3 regions of the Syntrophobotulus glycolicus DSM 8271 genome follow, and region 1 is predicted to be linked to each of the others. Evidence: riboswitches for the same ligand, from Rfam matches in the RefSeq annotation. Region 1 holds a riboswitch; each other region holds the start of a gene.
The links. Region 1 has a riboswitch for cyclic di-GMP ahead of SGLY_RS17870 (hypothetical protein). Riboswitches for the same ligand answer to the same signal wherever they lie in the genome.
Positions count from the first base shown of each region.

Region 2: another riboswitch for cyclic di-GMP. It lies ahead of SGLY_RS15955 (HD-GYP domain-containing protein); the one in region 1 lies ahead of SGLY_RS17870 (hypothetical protein).
Region 3: another riboswitch for cyclic di-GMP. It lies ahead of SGLY_RS17300 (histidine kinase N-terminal 7TM domain-containing diguanylate cyclase/phosphohydrolase); the one in region 1 lies ahead of SGLY_RS17870 (hypothetical protein).

Region 1 is NC_015172.1:1,222,387-1,228,348, reverse strand. Features, by position in the region: gene SGLY_RS18100 (hypothetical protein) at 1-102, opposite strand, end outside; gene SGLY_RS06150 (helix-turn-helix transcriptional regulator) at 237-1,169, opposite strand; gene SGLY_RS06145 (cysteine hydrolase family protein) at 1,290-1,781, shown strand; partial or broken gene SGLY_RS17500 (cysteine-rich KTR domain-containing protein) at 1,840-2,001, shown strand; gene SGLY_RS17870 (hypothetical protein) at 2,424-2,699, opposite strand; cyclic di-GMP riboswitch class I at 2,822-2,911, opposite strand; gene SGLY_RS17055 (S-layer homology domain-containing protein) at 2,923-5,962, opposite strand, start outside.
Region 2 is NC_015172.1:3,224,090-3,230,051, reverse strand. Features, by position in the region: gene SGLY_RS15985 (hydrolase) at 1-315, shown strand, start outside; gene SGLY_RS15980 (MFS transporter) at 512-1,690, shown strand; gene SGLY_RS15975 (helix-turn-helix transcriptional regulator) at 1,870-2,787, shown strand; gene SGLY_RS15970 (RidA family protein) at 2,863-3,231, shown strand; gene SGLY_RS15965 (DUF6773 family protein) at 3,269-3,757, opposite strand; gene SGLY_RS15960 (helix-turn-helix transcriptional regulator) at 3,754-3,954, opposite strand; cyclic di-GMP riboswitch class I at 4,264-4,348, shown strand; gene SGLY_RS15955 (HD-GYP domain-containing protein) at 4,543-5,628, shown strand; gene SGLY_RS15950 (alpha/beta fold hydrolase) at 5,663-5,962, opposite strand, start outside.
Region 3 is NC_015172.1:3,344,996-3,350,957, reverse strand. Features, by position in the region: gene SGLY_RS16570 (NAD(P)-dependent alcohol dehydrogenase) at 1-429, shown strand, start outside; gene SGLY_RS16565 (TMEM165/GDT1 family protein) at 682-1,374, shown strand; cyclic di-GMP riboswitch class I at 1,517-1,605, shown strand; gene SGLY_RS17300 (histidine kinase N-terminal 7TM domain-containing diguanylate cyclase/phosphohydrolase) at 1,685-3,808, shown strand; gene larC (nickel pincer cofactor biosynthesis protein LarC) at 3,839-5,014, shown strand; gene crcB (fluoride efflux transporter CrcB) at 5,078-5,452, opposite strand; gene SGLY_RS16545 (SLAC1 family transporter) at 5,560-5,962, opposite strand, start outside.

The sequences.
Region 1 (5,962 bases):
CTCCTTCATCAGCCAGGTCTTGCCCGCCTGGCAAGCACCGCGTATGATCAAAGCCTTACGCTGCTTTTTGGCCTTCCACGCCTTCCGTTCTTCCCTCGCCATCGGCTACATGGTCATCACTGTACATAAATTCTAACCACCTTAGAGCAATGAACAACAAAAGTTCAAACGACTTTTTGCGTTCTGCTCGCGATTTATTCCACGATTTAGGTGAATATCAGCATAGACTCCCTGTTCTAGTTTTCGTATAAGGCAGCTATCTCATGTATTCTGCGCTTCATTTCTGCGCGGATATGTAACGGCTCCAAACACTCGCATTTATCCCCAAAACTGAAAAGAATATTATAGTAGTATTCGTTCTCGATAAAAGGAAAACGAACCATGTAATGCTCATCACCGTCTGGCGAAAAGTGTTCATCCGTACAATAATCAAGTACCCTGTCCCTGACAGATGTATGAATACGAATTTTGATTTTGGTTTGCATGGTTGCCAAAATATCCGTAAAATCCAACTGCGGTTTTTGATGATCTCGCGGCGTAAAAAATTCCTCTTGTATTTGCAGGTTTGATGTGCGGGATAGTTTGAATAAGCGAAAATCATTTCTTTTATGGCAATACCCTTGCCAATACCACTGACTGCTTTTCAATACAAGCTGATAGGGCTCGGCTGTCCGTGCGGTTTTATTTCCGTAGCGGTCTGCATATTCAAAGGAAAGCAGCTTGCTTTCCCGCAAAGCTGTTTTGATCATTTCTAAATCGGGTTGTCTGTTTCTGTTGCCCATCCACGGATTTAAGTCTATGTCTATTTGATTTGCTTTTAATGCAACGTCTTTCGCTCTGCCGGCGGGGATAAAGCTCTTGACTTTGGCAAGGGCGTTTACCAGTTCATCACCCCGTATTATCTTGGAAAGACTGGAAAGCCCCATCAAGATCGCGGAAAGGTCGGCCGTCGAAAAAACCGTTCGATCAAGCTTGTATTCCTGCATGATTTCAAAGCCGCCGCCTACTCCCGATGCCCCGCGCACAGGAATACCCGCCATGTTGATCGTGTCTATGTCGCGGTAGATTGTGCGGGGTGAAACTTCAAACAGATCTGCTAACTCCTGTGCGCCTACCCGCTCTCGATCAAGGAGTATCATAATCATGCTGACCAGCCTGTCAACTTTCATCTGACAGCCTCCCTTTCAAATTTCTTTTGATCCTTATTGATTGTTGCCATACTGTTGTCAACAATTACACAGTACAATAAAAAAGCAAACAAATCAATCTACCGATCAGGAGGAGACACGATGCAAAAAAAAGCCTTAGTCATCATTGATCTTCAAAATGACATAACAAAAAATTATAAGGATATTATTGGCAATATCAATAAAGCGATTGATTGGGCCGTCAAGCATGATCTTCATGTTATTTATCTAAGGCATGAAAATTTATCAGCCGGTACGAGGACGTTTAAACCCCAGACCTCTGGGTCTGAATTCGTTTCGGACTTGAACATCGTATCAAAAAATGTTTTTACAAAATACAAAGGAAACGCCTTAAGCAGTGAAGAATTTACAGACTTTATTCGTAAAAATGAACTCTGTGATTTCTACATAACAGGAGCAGATGCTGTTGCTTGTGTTAAATCAACCTGTTACAACTTACGCAAAGCAAATTATGGCGTTAATGTTTTATCAGATTGCATTACCAGCTATGATAAAAGGAAAATTGACGAAATGCTGCGTTATTACGAACGTAAAGGCAGTAAAATCATTCGTTTAAATGACTTGTTAACCTGATCACATCTTTGACGCACAGAAACCTGACTGAACTCAGTCGATGAAGAAGGCCGACTGACCTTGGCTTAGCTCTGAACGGCGAACGATAATACATCCGGGCACAATACTTGAAAACTTCCCATTGTTCTGTCCGAAGTGCAAACAGGAAGCCTTAATCAAGGTCCGACAATTCAATCCATTAGTTACCAAAGAGCCAGACACTAAGACGCAGAGCCGATAACCGTGATTGAGCTCACCGTTATCGGCTCTTTCTCTATGGTGACTGTATTCCACACTACACAACTGCTGACCGTTTTCGCTAGGAAAAGAAAACCTTTGTTTAGGACGGTTATCGTCTGCCTGTCCGTTCGCCCGTACCCTTCTCCTGTCCGTTTATTTCGCTAAGCCGCCCCTTTTCGCTTTCTCGATCTCCCTTCATCACTGGTCATTCCTCTTCAGATTTTCAATTCCAGCAAGGCTTTAACCGCCTCCAGCGCAGCATTGGGAACCGCCGCCGGGCCGCCGAAAACGCCGGCTTCTTTGACTTTCCCTTTGACCGATTTCAGCAGTTGTTCCTGTTCCTCCGTCAGACCACTCTTCCCGGCTTCACCCGCTAGGACCAGCCAGCCGCCGCTCCGCCAACCAGGATGGTCCGTGTCACCTTCAGCTCGGCCAAAGCTTTGGCTGTTGCTTCCGGCAGCCGGTCCGCTGTGCTGTCCGCATAAAGGATGGGTACTCCTTATATGGCGTATTCATAGGTGTTCCCCCTATAGGGGTCTGGCGGCACAGTGGTACGGCGGAGCGGCGCATGGCTCGCAATGACGCTTGACGTTTCCGCAGCTTATGGCGTAACGGATGAATGTGCATGGCCGCCCCGCCGCAGTAGCTCTGCCGCCAGACCAAATCAATCAATTCAGCGGTAGCTATTTTGAAAAACATCCTATTTGACCACGCATCCCGGATGTCAGGGGGGCAACATCGGGCCGCGACGGTAAACCGTCCCGCATGAAAGCTCTTCCCGGCCTTTCCCAGCCGGGGCGACGCTTCCCCTGCGCAGTTTTTTTGGCAGCCAAGCTATCATAGCGTTAGATGCGCCTTAGACCCTATAGCTTTGGCATCCCCGTTTTTCAGCGGGTTTGCCCTTAGCGATATTTTGTTACCGTTACTTTGGTTTTCTCGCACCGTCCGGCCCTATCTCATAGCCGTCCACTTTGGTGCTTTTGGCAAGGGAGGCGTCGGCATAGAAGTAATACCATTTGCCGTCGATCTGGAGCCACTTGCCGGCAACCATGATGCCGTAAGTGTCGAAGTAATAGCGTTTGTTGTTGCCGTTCGCGCCGATGTCCCACCAGCCGGTGATCCGGATGTTGCCGGAATAGAAGTACCAGTTGCCGCCATCCTGCACCCAGCCGGTCTTGAGCGTTCCGTTTGTTTCAAAGAAATACTTCACGCCGTCGATGGTTTGTGTTCCAGTAACCGCTTTGCCGTCCCTGTAATAGAGATACTGTCCGGCGTCGTTTTTCGCCCAGCCCTGGGCCGTGGCGGGGTCGATGGTCAGCTTGATGTAGCGGTGGAGCATGGAGGAAAACTCCGCGCGGGTGGCGCTGGACTTGGGATTAAACCTGTTGCCTGTGCCGCCCATCATGATGCCCGCCTGCTGTATGGCGGTTACTGCCGTTTTGTACACGCTGCCGATGCTGGAAGCGTCCGCATAAGTTGTCGCCTCACGGGTAATAGGGAGCTTATAGCCGGTGGCTTTTGCATAGTTTGCGAAGATCACAGCGATTTCCTCACGGGTAATCGCCCGGTCAGGCGCAAACTGCTGGCTGCCAATGCCCTGAATGATGCCTTTTTTATACGCCCACTCAATGTAGGGGCGGAAGGCGCTGTCTGCTTTCACATCGGTGAAGCTGTTGATGGTGTATGCTTTGGTATCCACATTTGCCAGTCCGCCGAGAGCCGTTACCAGCATCCCGCGCGTCATGGCGGTGTCAGGTGCAAAGGTAGTCTCCGAGGTGCCGGAGAGAAGTCCTCTGCCGACCGCATAATCAATGGCTTCCTTGGCCCAATGCTTCCCGATATCCGTGAACTTCGCACTCGGCGCCGTATAGCCTACGCCGTACACCGAGAAATGATTGGTGGGGATTAGGATTCCTCCTGCGTTTGCGTCATAAGCCGAACCGTCGATGCGGACCGGTTTGCCGTTTGCGTCCACATATGTGCCGAACAGATAACCCACGGCTTCTCCGCTCGCCGGCGTGTAGGGGATGGAAAGGGTCGCTGTGCCGCTGCCAAGGTTGGTGATGTTCACGGTCTTGCCGTCCTTGACATAGCTGATCGTAATGTTATATACCGGCCTGTTTCCAATAAGAGCCCTGGCTTCGTCGGAAAGCCCGGTCGCCGGGGTGAAGCTGATCGTAACATTGCCTCCGCTCTGCTTCTGGATTTCCTTGAGTGCAGCGAGATCAAGTCCGAGGGAAACCGGCGCACCGTTTATCTCAAGGCTGGTTACTCCAGCGTTCACAAGACTATTCAGAGAGCTTTGTGTCAGGGTTGTTGTCAGGGAAGTTGCTCCCTGCGGCATGGTGACATTCAGCGCAACAGAGGTTCCGTTTGCGGTTTTGCCCTGCGCTTTGGCGTCGGCCTGCGCTTTGGCGATAGCGTCAGTAATGGTTTTATCCGAAATTACGGCGCTGGCTGCGCCGCCTGTACCCGCTGTTGCCGTGACGGGAGCAGACGCCGTAACAGGTTGGTCAGGTTTCTTTTCGGGTGTTGTTGTCGGGGTGCCTGGCGTGTAGGAACCACCGCCGCCATGACCGTTTCCGCCTCCGCCGCTGTAGCTCCAGTTGGCGTACAAATCCACGTTGGAAGAGATAACGCTGGAGCTTGTGTACCTCGTTCCCGAGCCGCTTTGGCCAGCGAACCAGCCGCCGAACGTATAGCCGCTACGCGCTGGATTTGCCGGCCAGCTGCCGCCAAGCGCGGAGCCGTTGAGCACGCTTCTGCTTGTGTACAGCGCACCGTTGCTGTAAAAGTTTACGGTGAAACTGGTCTGGGCGGAATCCGACGGCATGGCCGACGCACTTGCCTCCGCGCCATTGCCGGCGCTGTTGACCGCCCGCACCTTGAAGGTGTATTCCGTTCCGTTTGTCAGGCCAGTAAATTCGTAGGAGGTATACAGCCCGGCACTCGTCCAGTCCGCGCCGTTGTCTTTGGACACCTCATATCGGATGATGCTGCTGCCGCCGTTGCTCATGGTCGCATCCCAGTTGAGGATCACCCGCGCGAAACCGGGCGAGGCGGTGAAGTTTCTTGGGACGGTTGGCACAGAGGGGGCGGCTGTCGGCGTTGCCATCCGGCTTGCTTCCGCTCCGCTGCCGGCGCTGCTTACCGCCCGCACCTTGAAGGCATACTCCGTTCCGTTTGTCAGGTTAATAAACATGTAGGAGGTGGTCAGTCCCACATTGATCCAGCTTGCCCCGCCGTCGCTGGATACCTGGTAGCCGGTGACCGCGCTGTCGCCGCTGCTTGCGGGAGCTGTCCAGCTTAAGGTAACCCGACCATTGCCGGGGGTTGCGGTAAGGGTTTGCGGTGCAGACGGAACGTTTCCGCCAGGTGTGCCGCCATCCGGGTCCTTCACCTTGACTATGCTTTCATATTGTCCGTTGTAAATCCAATATCCCCCGGATACGTTTTCCTTGGCGTCCTTTGCCCGCACAGCATTGTCGATATTCAGGTAATCCTGGCCGGAAACGACCCCATCCACGGTCACCGTGCTTTTCTCCGTCGCTGATGCGCTGCTAAAGCAGGCAACGCCGGTGCTGTTTGCTCCGGTTGCGGCGGCATCGCCTTTTACAATCACTGTGCCGCCCGAGCCATTCTCCGCAAGCTCTGCGGAAACACCCACGGCATACGCACCTGCCGCAGTCACAGCGCCGTTAACCGTGGCGGTGCTTTGCCCGGCGGCGCTGACGCCGGTGGCATAGGCTCCCGTGACCGTAACATTCTGCGCGGTGGCCGTTCCGTTTCCGTCGTTCATGCTTCCGGCCGACAGGCCGATTACGTTTTCCCCTTCAAGGTGAATATCGCCGCCCACCGTAACCGTCGAATCCTGCCCCGCAAGCGCTCCGATGGCGTAGTCACAGGGATTGCCGCTCAGCGTTCGGATGTCGCCGGTGACGGTGATTTGGCTGCCTTCTCCC
Region 2 (5,962 bases), 1.4 Mb from region 1:
CGTTTGATCCGCGCCGTTGCCAGCCACGGGTATGCGCTGACGGTAGATATCGAACCACAGCATCAAATGGAAAAGGTGCTTTATGCTGTTGATGAGCTTACGGGACTCATCGGTGCGGTCGCCATCATGCGCCCATCTAAAAGTGTGATGGATTTAGAATTGAAATCAGTCAAGAAAAAATACAAGAATGCCAATTTTGCTGCCGGATGCTCCCGGGAAGTTATAGAGCGAGGGGCAGAAATGCTCGGATGGGAGCTTGACCAGCTGATTGAGGAAACGATTCTGGCATTGAGGTGGAGTGAATCACAAAATTAAGTTTTGTCCTGTAAGATACAGTAAGTAAAGAACGGTTCCAAAAAGATGCCGTATGGTCAGATATGCAGGGCATCTTTTTTAACCGATCGAAAAGAACTTCAATCGAGGTTCAAGGTTCCGGTGCCATCCATGGCGAACTTGCATAGGCATATTCTGTTATTGAAAAGACTGAGCAGAAGCATAATCCGGAGGAAATATGACGTCTTTATTATTGGCTGTTATTTATTTAGCATTTATCAGCTTGGGACTGCCGGACTCTATACTGGGTTCCGCGTGGCCGGCCATGTACGGAGAGTTAAACGTATCCGTATCCTACGCTGGGATCATCAGCATGATTATTGCTGGAGGGACGATCCTCTCCAGCCTTTTTAGCGATAAATTCATCCGTAAATATGGTACTGCCGCTGTGACTGTGGCAAGTGTTGCAATGACCGCTGCGGCCTTGTTCGGATTTTCATGCGCACAGTCTTTTTGGCAGCTGTGCCTGTGGGGAATTCCTTATGGCTTGGGAGCGGGGAGTGTCGATGCGGCATTAAACAATTTTGTGGCCCTGCACTATAAATCGCGCCATATGAACTGGTTGCATTGCTTTTGGGGAATCGGTGCGACAGCCGGTCCATATATCATGGGTTTATGCTTAACCAGTGGTTTAAAATGGAACTCAGGATATCAGGTCATAGGCATGATGCAAATCATTTTAGCGATTTGCCTGGCATTTTCTTTGCCTTTATGGAAAACAAAGAAAAAAGAAGGAGAAGCAAAAGCAGAAAGAACAAAAAGCCTTAGTTTGCGGGAAATCTTGAGACTTCCTGGTGCAAAGGCAATTTTCACAGCTTTTTTTCTGTACTGTGCTCTGGAATCGACTGCAGGTCTTTGGGCAAGCAGTTATATGGTCTTATATAAGGGGATCAATTCAGAAACAGCGGCAAAATGGGCATCTTTGTTTTACCTTGGGATAACTGCCGGAAGATTTTTGAGCGGTTTCATCACGGAGAAACTCGGGGATAAAAATATGATCCGTATCGGACAGATGATCGCCGGGATGGGTATTGTGTCTATGCTGCTTCCGCTTGGAAATATATCCATGCTTAGCGGGCTGGTCCTTGTGGGATTAGGATGCGCGCCCATTTATCCAAGTTTATTGCATGAGACTCCCGACAATTTTGGTGCAGAAAGATCACAGTCAATCATGGGGGTGCAAATGGCATGTGCATATGTAGGAACGACATTCATGGCTCCGTTTTTTGGGTTTTTGGCTGAAAAAATCGATATCAGCCTATACCCGTTTTACTTAATGATATTGACTGTGCTGATGACGGCAATGATGGAAATGATGAACGATGTTCGTGGCAAAAGGTTGAAAAAAGTAATATAGTATTTAAATTTTCTATCAAGATGAGAGCAAATAGACGGTAAATTCTTTCCAAAGGCTGGTGATAAATCCGCACAAAAGGATAATTTCTTTTTTCCCAAATTAAAGACTATAATTGAGACAGATAGGCAGGCACGAATACAGGATTGTGATTATTGCTTTTCATATTGGAGAAATAGACGATGAGGATAGATAGATTACTTGGGATAACAACATGTCTGCTTAACCATAAAATAGTCAATGCCAAAACACTGGCTGACCGTTTTGAGGTTTCTAAACGAACCATCCAGCGGGACATTGAGACGCTTTGTCTGGCGGGAATTCCCATCGTAACATACCATGGATCCGCTGGCGGGTACAGTATTGCGGAAACTTTTTCTCTGGATAAGCAAATATATAGCAAAGAAGACTACCAAAACATCATTATTGCTCTGAAAGGTTTTTGTTCCGCATACATAAAGGGAAAAGCCGACTCGACTCTTGAAAAGGTGCTCTCTACCGTTTCATCATTGAGACAGAGTGTGGCGCTGGATTTTGGCGTCTTGCGGGAAGGGGATAACCTGGAAAGGACATTTTCCCTGCTGGAAAAAGCCATATGGACAGAAACTATTGTTCAGATCGATTATTCCGACGCGGACAGCCGCGTATCTGCAAGGGATGTTGAACCGCTGTTGCTCACATATAAATGGTATTCGTGGTATCTTCTTGCCTATTGTCAAAAGAAAAAGGACTATCGTCTCTTCAAACTGGCGAGGATTACCCGGGCGGAACATAAAAACAGGCCCTTTTCGTGCAGGCACCTGGACACCGCCCGCATTCTGGAGGAATGCACAGGTGGAGATATCCGGCGGTATTTAAAGATAAAGTTATATTGTAAACCCGCTGTCAGACAGCAAGTGTTGGAGTATTTAAACGGCAGTATAGCCGAGGAGCTTGAGGATGGTGGTTTTATTTATGAGATGTACCTGCCGGAGAAAGAACGTCTATGGTTTTCTGTAATTATGGGGTTCGGCGATCAGGTGGTTGTGCTTGAGCCGGATCAATTAAAGAAAAAATTGCTTGATACCGCAAACAAAATCCTGAAAAATTATGATTCTTGAAAATAGACGACAGCCAGGTGTCGTCATTGACCTGTTATCCTTGATGATGTGAAAGCATTTGAAAGGAGCTTTATTATGGATACGATTAAAAGAAGCCTGATAAACGAGGAGTTTGCCTTTTCGGGGATCGTGGAAGCCGGTGATTTTGTCTTTCTGACCTTTTGCGTCGGTAATATTGGCGGATCGATAGAAGCACAAGTCAACGGCGCATTGGATGATATGAACAAACGCCTGGAGACCATTGGACTGACCCTGGACGCGGTAGTACAGGTAAACGTAATGATGCGTGATCCGTGGAATATCCCGGTCATGGAGAGAGTCTTTAAGGAAAGATTCAAAGAAAGGTATCCGGCCAGAAAGACGATAAGCACTGAGTTTGCCCATCGGGGCGGACCGGATGGACTTCATGTGCAGATTGATGCGATTGCTTATAAAAGAAAATAAGCTTATTTTTTCTTTCAGCCCCCAAAAGCCCCTCTTCTTAGTCTTCTCGTTCTTCTTCATCCAATCTTTTCTGAATCTGCAGTTGCTTTTTATTGTTAAAATGATTGAGAATCGACAACATAACGGATGAACCAATAGTTGCGCACGTAAAGACAATCAACAGTGTAATGATAAAAAATCCCAACTGCTCTTTAGCGCTCTCCGTATATTTGGTATAGTTCAGAACACCGTTCATTATCGTTATGATAAACCCGGTGACTAGGCTATTCAGTAAGGTCATTTTTTTGGTCGTATCCTTGTCGCCGAACAGATTGACTCCCAGCATTAACCTTCGAATGACAATATAAATGTATACACCAAAAAAGCATATGAATTCAACGGCATACTGTTCAAATGGAGCGTCGAACAGAAACTGCTGCACAAGGATAGATACAAGAAGCATAATCATCAAAAGGGTATATCCCTCACTCAATACTTTCCTGCTTTGTATTAGAATTCTTTCATCTGACCCGTGTTTTCTTTTCATTGCGATTCCTCCCAAAATAATCCATCTAAAGTTTTGCCGAGCGCTTTACAGATTGCTATGCAAAGATTAAGAGTAGGATTGTAATTCCCAGATTCAATCATCCCTATTGTTTGGCGTGTGACACCTACAGCTTTCGCTAAATCCTCTTGCTTCATATCACATTCCATTCGGGCGATTTTCATTCGCTTATTTTTCATTGGAAACCTCCTAATGCTTATAATATATATTATAAATTGCTTTATGTAAAGTATATATTGCATTGATGATCAATGAACTGATAGAAGGGGTGAGATGCCAGTTTGTAAATTGAGAAGCCATACTTAAAACCAACAACGAAATATTTGTAAATAAAACGCAGATTCGCCTTCATTAGCAACAAACGGATATAATGTGAAAAAAAGTAAGAATTTTGTTGACTTTTCTCCCCGTTTATTGTAACCTGATATAAATGTGTAGTTCTTTGGTCCTATATATTATTGTGACCATAAGCACAGAGATGTGAAAAAATATGATAAGAGTAAACCTGTCGAAAGACAGGGACACAAAGCCACGGGTCTAAAGTAATCTAACCATGATAGCCGGGTTGCCATAAAATCGTATAACAATGTGATTTTAAAGTCATGGCGCTCTTATGGGGGCTATGACTTTTATTTATTATTAATAAAATCGAATAAATAAAATAAATACGATTTATTTTATTTGTCTTTTTATTAATATTCTGCCTTAGATGTTTAAGATATCTTAGATGAGTTTTACGGAAGAACATTATACTTTAAGGTGGTTATATGATTAAGATTAAAGCATCACCTTTTACTTGCAAAATCGGAGATCAGGTAGCTGTTGATATATTCAATCAATATGGTTTGCTCATTGTAGCAAAAAATACCATAATCAATGAATATATCCTGAAAAACCTCATTAATATGGGGATCAAAGATTTTTGGATATTCAGGGCAGCGCAGAAAAGACAATCCGCCGGTATTGATCCGGAGCTTGATGAGTTTTATGAAAACTATGAGAATAACATAAAAACGCTTAAAAAGATAATCCAAAATTTGTCGAATGATGATCAAGCCGACATCAATAATCTTGACATGATCAGCGATTTCATTTTTAGTGAGATGGCGTGTAACCAATACCTTGTGAAATTTCTTTGTGATATAAAAAATCATGATAATTATACATTCGAGCACAGCTTAAATGTAGCATTTTATTCGGCACTGATTTGCAGATGGATGAATTTAACCGAAAAAAAGACAAAAAACATTATTAAGACAGGGTTGCTCCATGACATCGGCAAAACTAAAATTCCGCTCGATTTACTGAACAAAAAAGAAAAATTGTGTTCTGAAGAACTTAAGGTGATCCAAAAACATGCAATGTACGGCTATAACATGATCAAAGAAATCATTTCCATGGATTCTGATATAAAGGTAGGGGTTCTCTTGCATCATGAAAGAGAAGATGGGTCCGGTTATCCGAACAGATATACCGGAAGGCAGCTGAATATGAACACAAAAATTGTTTCAATTGCCGATACCTATGACGCGTTGACTTCCGACAGGGAATACAGGGGCAAATACACGCCCTTCACGGCACTTGATATCCTGATGACGGAAGGATTAACTACTTACGATATCAGCATCATGAACACTTTTGTCAATAACCTGATCTTTCATTATGTAGGTTCGCAGGTATTGCTAAACTCAGGTGAGACAGGGAAGGTCATTCATATCCCCAAATACAACATCACAAGGCCGATCATCTATGTGAATTCTGAATTAGTCGACCTGTCAAAAGAAAATCAATTAAACATTGTGGGCATTGTCAATGACACCTCCGTGGCAGACCAAGGGAATACCGGACCTTGAAATATTCAATGGGGATAAAAACGAGAAAAAATCCCTATCCGACAAACCGCATCAGCTGATCGTTGAATTTTTCTTTTTCGTCATAAAACAGGCCATGACCACTATTCTTGAACGGAACAAAGATGGAGCCTTTTATTCCCTGATGTTGAGCAACACCCAAACGGAATAAACAGACTCTGTCATGAATGCCGTGGAGAATAAGGGTCGGAATATTCACAAAGGCAAGATCGTCAAAGAGTACCTCTGAAAGCCACGCCTTAGCCACTTGGACCGTAGACCAGCTTGCGGCTTGCAGACCCATTTGAAGAAACCAGCTGGCAAAAGGTTCGGACAC
Region 3 (5,962 bases), 1.3 Mb from region 1:
GCTACCGATGTGATTAATTATCGCGAAGGTGATATTGTCGAGCAAATTTTGGCAAAGACAGAGGGGAAGGGTGTTGATCGAGTTATTATTGCGGGCGGAGATGTTGATACCTTTGATCAGGCAATCAGGATGCTGAAGCCAGGCGGCAGAATAGGGAATGTGAACTACTTGGGAGAAGGTGACTATATTAAGATTCCTCGTACGGAGTGGGGCTGCGGGATGAGTCATAAGGCGATTGCAGGCGGCTTAATGCCCGGAGGAAGATTGCGGATGGAAAAACTGGCTTCTCTTATGGAAACAGGAAGAATAGATCCAGGCAAGCTTGTTACGCATCATTTTGTAGGTTTTGAAAAAATTGAACAGGCTTTGATGCTGATGAAAGATAAGCCTAGAGATTTAATTAAACCGGTTATTACCATCGAGTGGTAACAAAGCATCAATGAATATGCTATTGACATGTTTTTCATGAACATAGTAAAATAAAGCAGTTAAGAGGGAGTAGTTATGAACTGCAGGGTCAACATACTGATGGATTAAACATCTGGCCATGCAACCTTTAAGGTTAACGAGACTTTTGACATAATCCGGGTTAAATCGGGTTATGTTAAAAGTTTTTTTATTTTTCAGCCTTTAAATAAAGAAGAACGGGACACAATAAGACAACTGAAAGGATGGACAAAAATGAACGGAACGATCTTGGCTGCTCTGATATCGGCAGGAGCGGTAACTCTGGCCGAAATGGGGGATAAAACGCAGCTTCTGGCGATGGCCTTTGCCACCAAATACAAAGCGTCAAAAGTATTGATCGGAGTCTTTATTGCAACGATCTTAAATCATGCCGGGGCAGTGGCCTTAGGCACTTTCATTACAAGGTATGAGGCAATTAATATCTGGGTTCAGGCCATTGCTTCCTTGTCTTTTATTCTTTTTGGCTTATGGACTATTCGCGGGGATAAGTTAGAGGGAGAAGACAAAAGAGAGACACGTTTTGGAGCCGTGGCCACAGTGGCCATAGCTTTCTTTATTGCGGAGCTGGGAGATAAGACTCAATTGGCTACAATTGCTTTGGCAACTAAATTTCCGGCCAATCCGTTTGGAGTCCTGATCGGCACAACCACAGGGATGCTTATTGCGGATGCGATAGGAATAGTTGTGGGAGTGGTCATGTCCAAAAAAATTCCTGAAAGAACAATCAAGCTGGTTTCTGCCGCCGCTTTTATCTTTTTCGGGCTGATCGGAAGCTACCAGGTGGCTTATCATAAGCTGCATCTGGCTCCCGCTCAAACCATAGCCTCTCTTTTGGGACTCATCTTGCTGACCGGTTTTGCCGCTTATTATCTGATGACAAAAGGGGACGCTAGCGGGAAAAGGTAATTTTTCCGGGACAGGATATTGTCCCGCAAGCGGCATAAAGTAAAAATAGAAAAATAAAACAAAAAAGGAAGGAAAAATTAAAAATAAGTCGAAATATAAAAATTGAAAAATAATGAATGCCAATTTTTAATAAAAAGGGTTGGAATATTAAGGGCAAACCTGTGGAAATGCAGGGACGCAAAGCTATGGGTCTAAAGATATGAGAGTATCAATGACTGCCAGGCCGCTATTAAGGCCGGCAAATAACAGCTTGCAGAGCTGTTATTTATTTTGAGAGTATTCCCTTGGTTCAATATGGGGGGTATAAAGGATGTTTAAACTTTTATTGATTTATACGGCTTTATTAATCTATCTGGGAATGGGAGTTTACGCGTATATTATCGGCAGTAAATCCAAGCTCAACCTTCTATTTGTAAGAATGAGCCTATTGTTTACGGGCGGCACATTAGTGGAGCTGTTTTTGCTGAATGTGAGTGAGCCCCAAATATATTATTTTCTGGTTCGGGTTGGAGAGTTAACCTGGCTGAATTATCCCGGACTGCTTTTGAGCATGGCACTGATTATCGGGCATAAAGAAGAGTGGGGCAATACTGTCGGCAAAAGATCAATGATTTTTTTGCCGGGAGTATTATTAAGTTTATACAACATTTTCATTAATACCTTTGAGAACAGGGCAACAGTCATTCCGGAAATTTTTTGGTGGCTGGAAATCATCTATATCTATATGTTTGATCTCATCAGTTTGGTCGTAATATGGAAATGGCGACAAAAATCTAAAGTGGCCAGAGAAAGAAAACAAATCAGGATTTTGTTTTCTTTCGGCATAATCACTTTACTTCTGACCTTATTTAATGATCTGGTTCTTCATTATACCTTGCGATATTCATCCTACTGGGATTATGTTATGTTCCTGATTCTCATCTTTGCAATTTTGTATACCAGTATCAAGTATAAAATGCTTAATATTTCCGCATTAATTTCCCCGGAGGATATCGTTGATAAGATCACGGACGTAGCAATCATTACTGATCCTCTGGGCAATATTTTAAGAATTAATGAAAGAGGCAGTCAATTATTAGGGTATGAAAAAAATAAGCTTGCCGGAAGTAGATTAGAACAAATCATTGAGGTTAAATTTAATGATTTATGGCAGAAGGCGGCAAAGGACAAACAGGTCTTGATTGAAGAAATCAACGGAAGGACTTATTTTGGCACAAAGATTCCGATCAGTCTTCATGTTTCCATCGTTCATGATCAGGCAGGGGACGCTGTCGGCACGGTAATGATTTGTCAGGATAAATCTTTGATCAAGGAGCTCCAATCTGAAATCAAAGAACGCAAAGAAAAAGAACGTGAATTAGCTTATATCAGCCTGCATGATCCCCTGACAGGTATCCTGAACAGGAATTCTTTTGAACAAAATTTGGTTAAGCTGGAGAGCGGTATTTTTAGTCATTATGGAATCATCATCTGTGATGTTGATGGCCTGAAATTGATTAACGATACATTAGGACATGAAGTAGGAGACAAGATCCTGATTGCCGCGGCTCAATCCATCAAGCAGTCCACCACTGCCGGAGAACATTTATTCCGGATTGGAGGAGATGAGTTTGCTGTACTTGTTTATAATGAGTCGGAAGAATATGTCAACAGTATCTGCAGAAAAATTATGAATTGGGCAAATGAGTACAACAGGGAAAATCCTCAGCTGCTCTTAAATATTTCTATGGGCTATGCTGTCTGTAATAACAGAAACAAAAAAGCGAACGAACTGTATAAAGAAGCAGATGATCATATGTATCGAGAGAAGCTGAACCATATTAATAGTGTCAGAAATAATGCGGTCAAGGCATTAATGAAGACCCTGGAGGCCAGGGATTTTATTACAGAAGGACATGCCGACAGGATGAGAAATATGGTCATGGAATTAGGGAGGTATCTTGGCGTACCGGAAAATAGAATAAATGATCTGGACCTATTGGCCCAGTTTCATGATCTGGGCAAGGTTGGAATATCGGATAATATTCTCTTTAAGCCTGCTGCATTGACAGAAGAAGAAATGACGGAAATGAAAAGGCACAGTGAAATAGGATATAGAATCGCACAATCCCTGCCGGAGCTGAACAGTATCTCAAAGTACATCCTTATGCATCACGAAAGATGGGATGGAGCAGGATATCCTTTAGGGATCAAAGGGGAGGCGATTCCTCTGGAATGCAGAATTCTATCCATCATTGATACATATGACGCGATGACAAATGACAGGCCTTACCGCAAAGCAATGTCTAAGGATGAGGCGATAACCGAAATCACAAAAAATTCCGGGACCCAATTCGATCCCTTTCTGGTATCAAAATTTTTGGAAATGATGGATAACAGGATAGTGGAGACAAAGCTAAAAATCACAGAAAGTTCCACCTGTGTTATAATGTGAAGAAGAAATCAAGAAGGAGTGCTTCTTTAGATGCGGATACTTTATTATGATTGTTTTGCGGGAATTAGCGGGGACATGCATCTTGCGGCACTTCTTGACCTTGGGGTGCCTGAGGAGTATTTGCTGAAGGAATTGGCTAAGCTGGGGCTGGCAAATGAGTATCAGTTTCTGGTCAGGAGAGATGAACGCGGAGGGATATGCGGAAACAGGGTTGAAATCCTGAGCATATGCGAGATAGACGAGGGCAAGCAGCGCCATTACGGAGAAATCAGGGAAATCATCAAAAAAAGCAAGTTAACCGAGTATGTTCGGGATTTAAGTCTGGCTATGTTCACCCGGCTGGCTGAAAGCGAGGCCAAAATTCACGGAACCACCATTGAAGAGGTGCATTTTCACGAGGTAGGCGCAATAGACTCTATCATTGACATTGTCGGGGCGGCCGTTTGTCTGGATTATCTAAAACCGGATAAAATATTGTCCTCCAAAATAGAGCTTGGCGGCGGCTTTGTTGAGTGTGCCCATGGAATACTTCCTGTGCCGGTGCCTGCTGTATTGGAGCTGCTTTCAGGGGTTCCGGTAACTTCGGGGAAAGTGATGAAGGAAACAACCACGCCAACGGGTGCTGTTATCTTAGCGGAAAATGTCAATGCCTTTGCAGATAAAATAGATTTTGTTATAGAGAAGACAGGATATGGTTTAGGCAAAAGGATTCTAGAGATTCCTAATGCACTTAGAGTCTTATGGGGCCGAAAACAATCAGCTGAAGAAAACTATATTTTGGAGATCAATATTGATGATATGAATCCGGAATACTTTCCGTACGTTGAAGAGGAGCTTTTTTCTTGCGGAGCATTGGATGTCTTTAAGACACCGATCATCATGAAAAAGGGACGACCGGCGGTCAAATTGTCGGTTCTTGCCAGGGAAAAAGATTTAGAAAGCCTCACTGAAATTGTTTTTCGGGAGACGACGGCGATAGGATTGCGTAAATTTCCTGTGGAGAAAGTAAAGCTTGAACGCCATGTCGAAGAAATAAATACTGTTTTTGGCCTTCTCAGGGTCAAATTTTCCAGCTATCAGGGAAAGGTCATTAAATATAAGCCTGAATATGAAGATTGCAAAAAGCTGGCAAAGCAAAATCATGTTTCTATTGGAAGTATACAAGCGGAGGTTTGCAGGATCATAGAAAACAGGAACCGTCCGTAAAAAAGATGATGAGATTTACGACGGCACTCGTTGCACTTTATAATAGAACAAAAGACTTGACGGTTAAAGAAGACGGGCCAGATGGATACCCAGCATTACACCGATTATGGAAAGAAAAACACTGCCGAGGATATAAAAAAGCGCTGTGGAATACTGACCGCTTTCAAACAGATTAAATGTTTCGTAGCTAAAGGTTGAAAAGGTTGTATAAGCTCCTAAAAAACCTGTACAGACAGCCAATCTCCAGATAGGGTCGAGATTGGTTTTTTCCATAAAATAAAGGTTAAGAAAGCCTAAGAAAAAAGAGCCTGTAAGGTTAATGATGAAGGTATGTAACGGAAAAGCATGGTTCCATTTCTGTGTGATCCAAATTCCGAGCTGAAAGCGGGTCAAAGCACCCAAGGAGCCTCCCAGGGCAATGGCGAAAAAGTTATACATTTAAACAGCCCCCTTAAGATAGGTTTTTAAAAATGAATCAATAAAGTAAGATTGAATCAGGCAAGCAGGATGTTAATATGATTTTTTAGACTAATGTGAACGAGAAGTTAGTGGTTGATCGGTGTTCCCAGAAAGATTTTCCCTGAAAGGACATTTCTTAAGGTGTAAAAGGAGGTAAGCAGCCATAGACTCAGGAGAAGAATGGTTAAGAAAAAGGTATAGCCGATGGTAAGCGGAGAAGAGAAATAGGCTGTTATTTTCTGGCTGCTTATGGTATACGCAGCTAAGGGGAAAATGAAAGCCCACCAACCTAAGTTGAAAGGGATCCCTCCTCTGCGAATCTGATAGATGCAGATGATCGTAATGATCCCGACAATCCAGACTCCGAATCCCCATATTATGGCGGCACCGATGAAGAGAAGGTCAGTTGACTGGAGCAGGCCCATATGATGAGAATTATTTGCGGTATCCAAAATGGCGATAACGGCAAGGCCGACTGCGCTTAGAAAT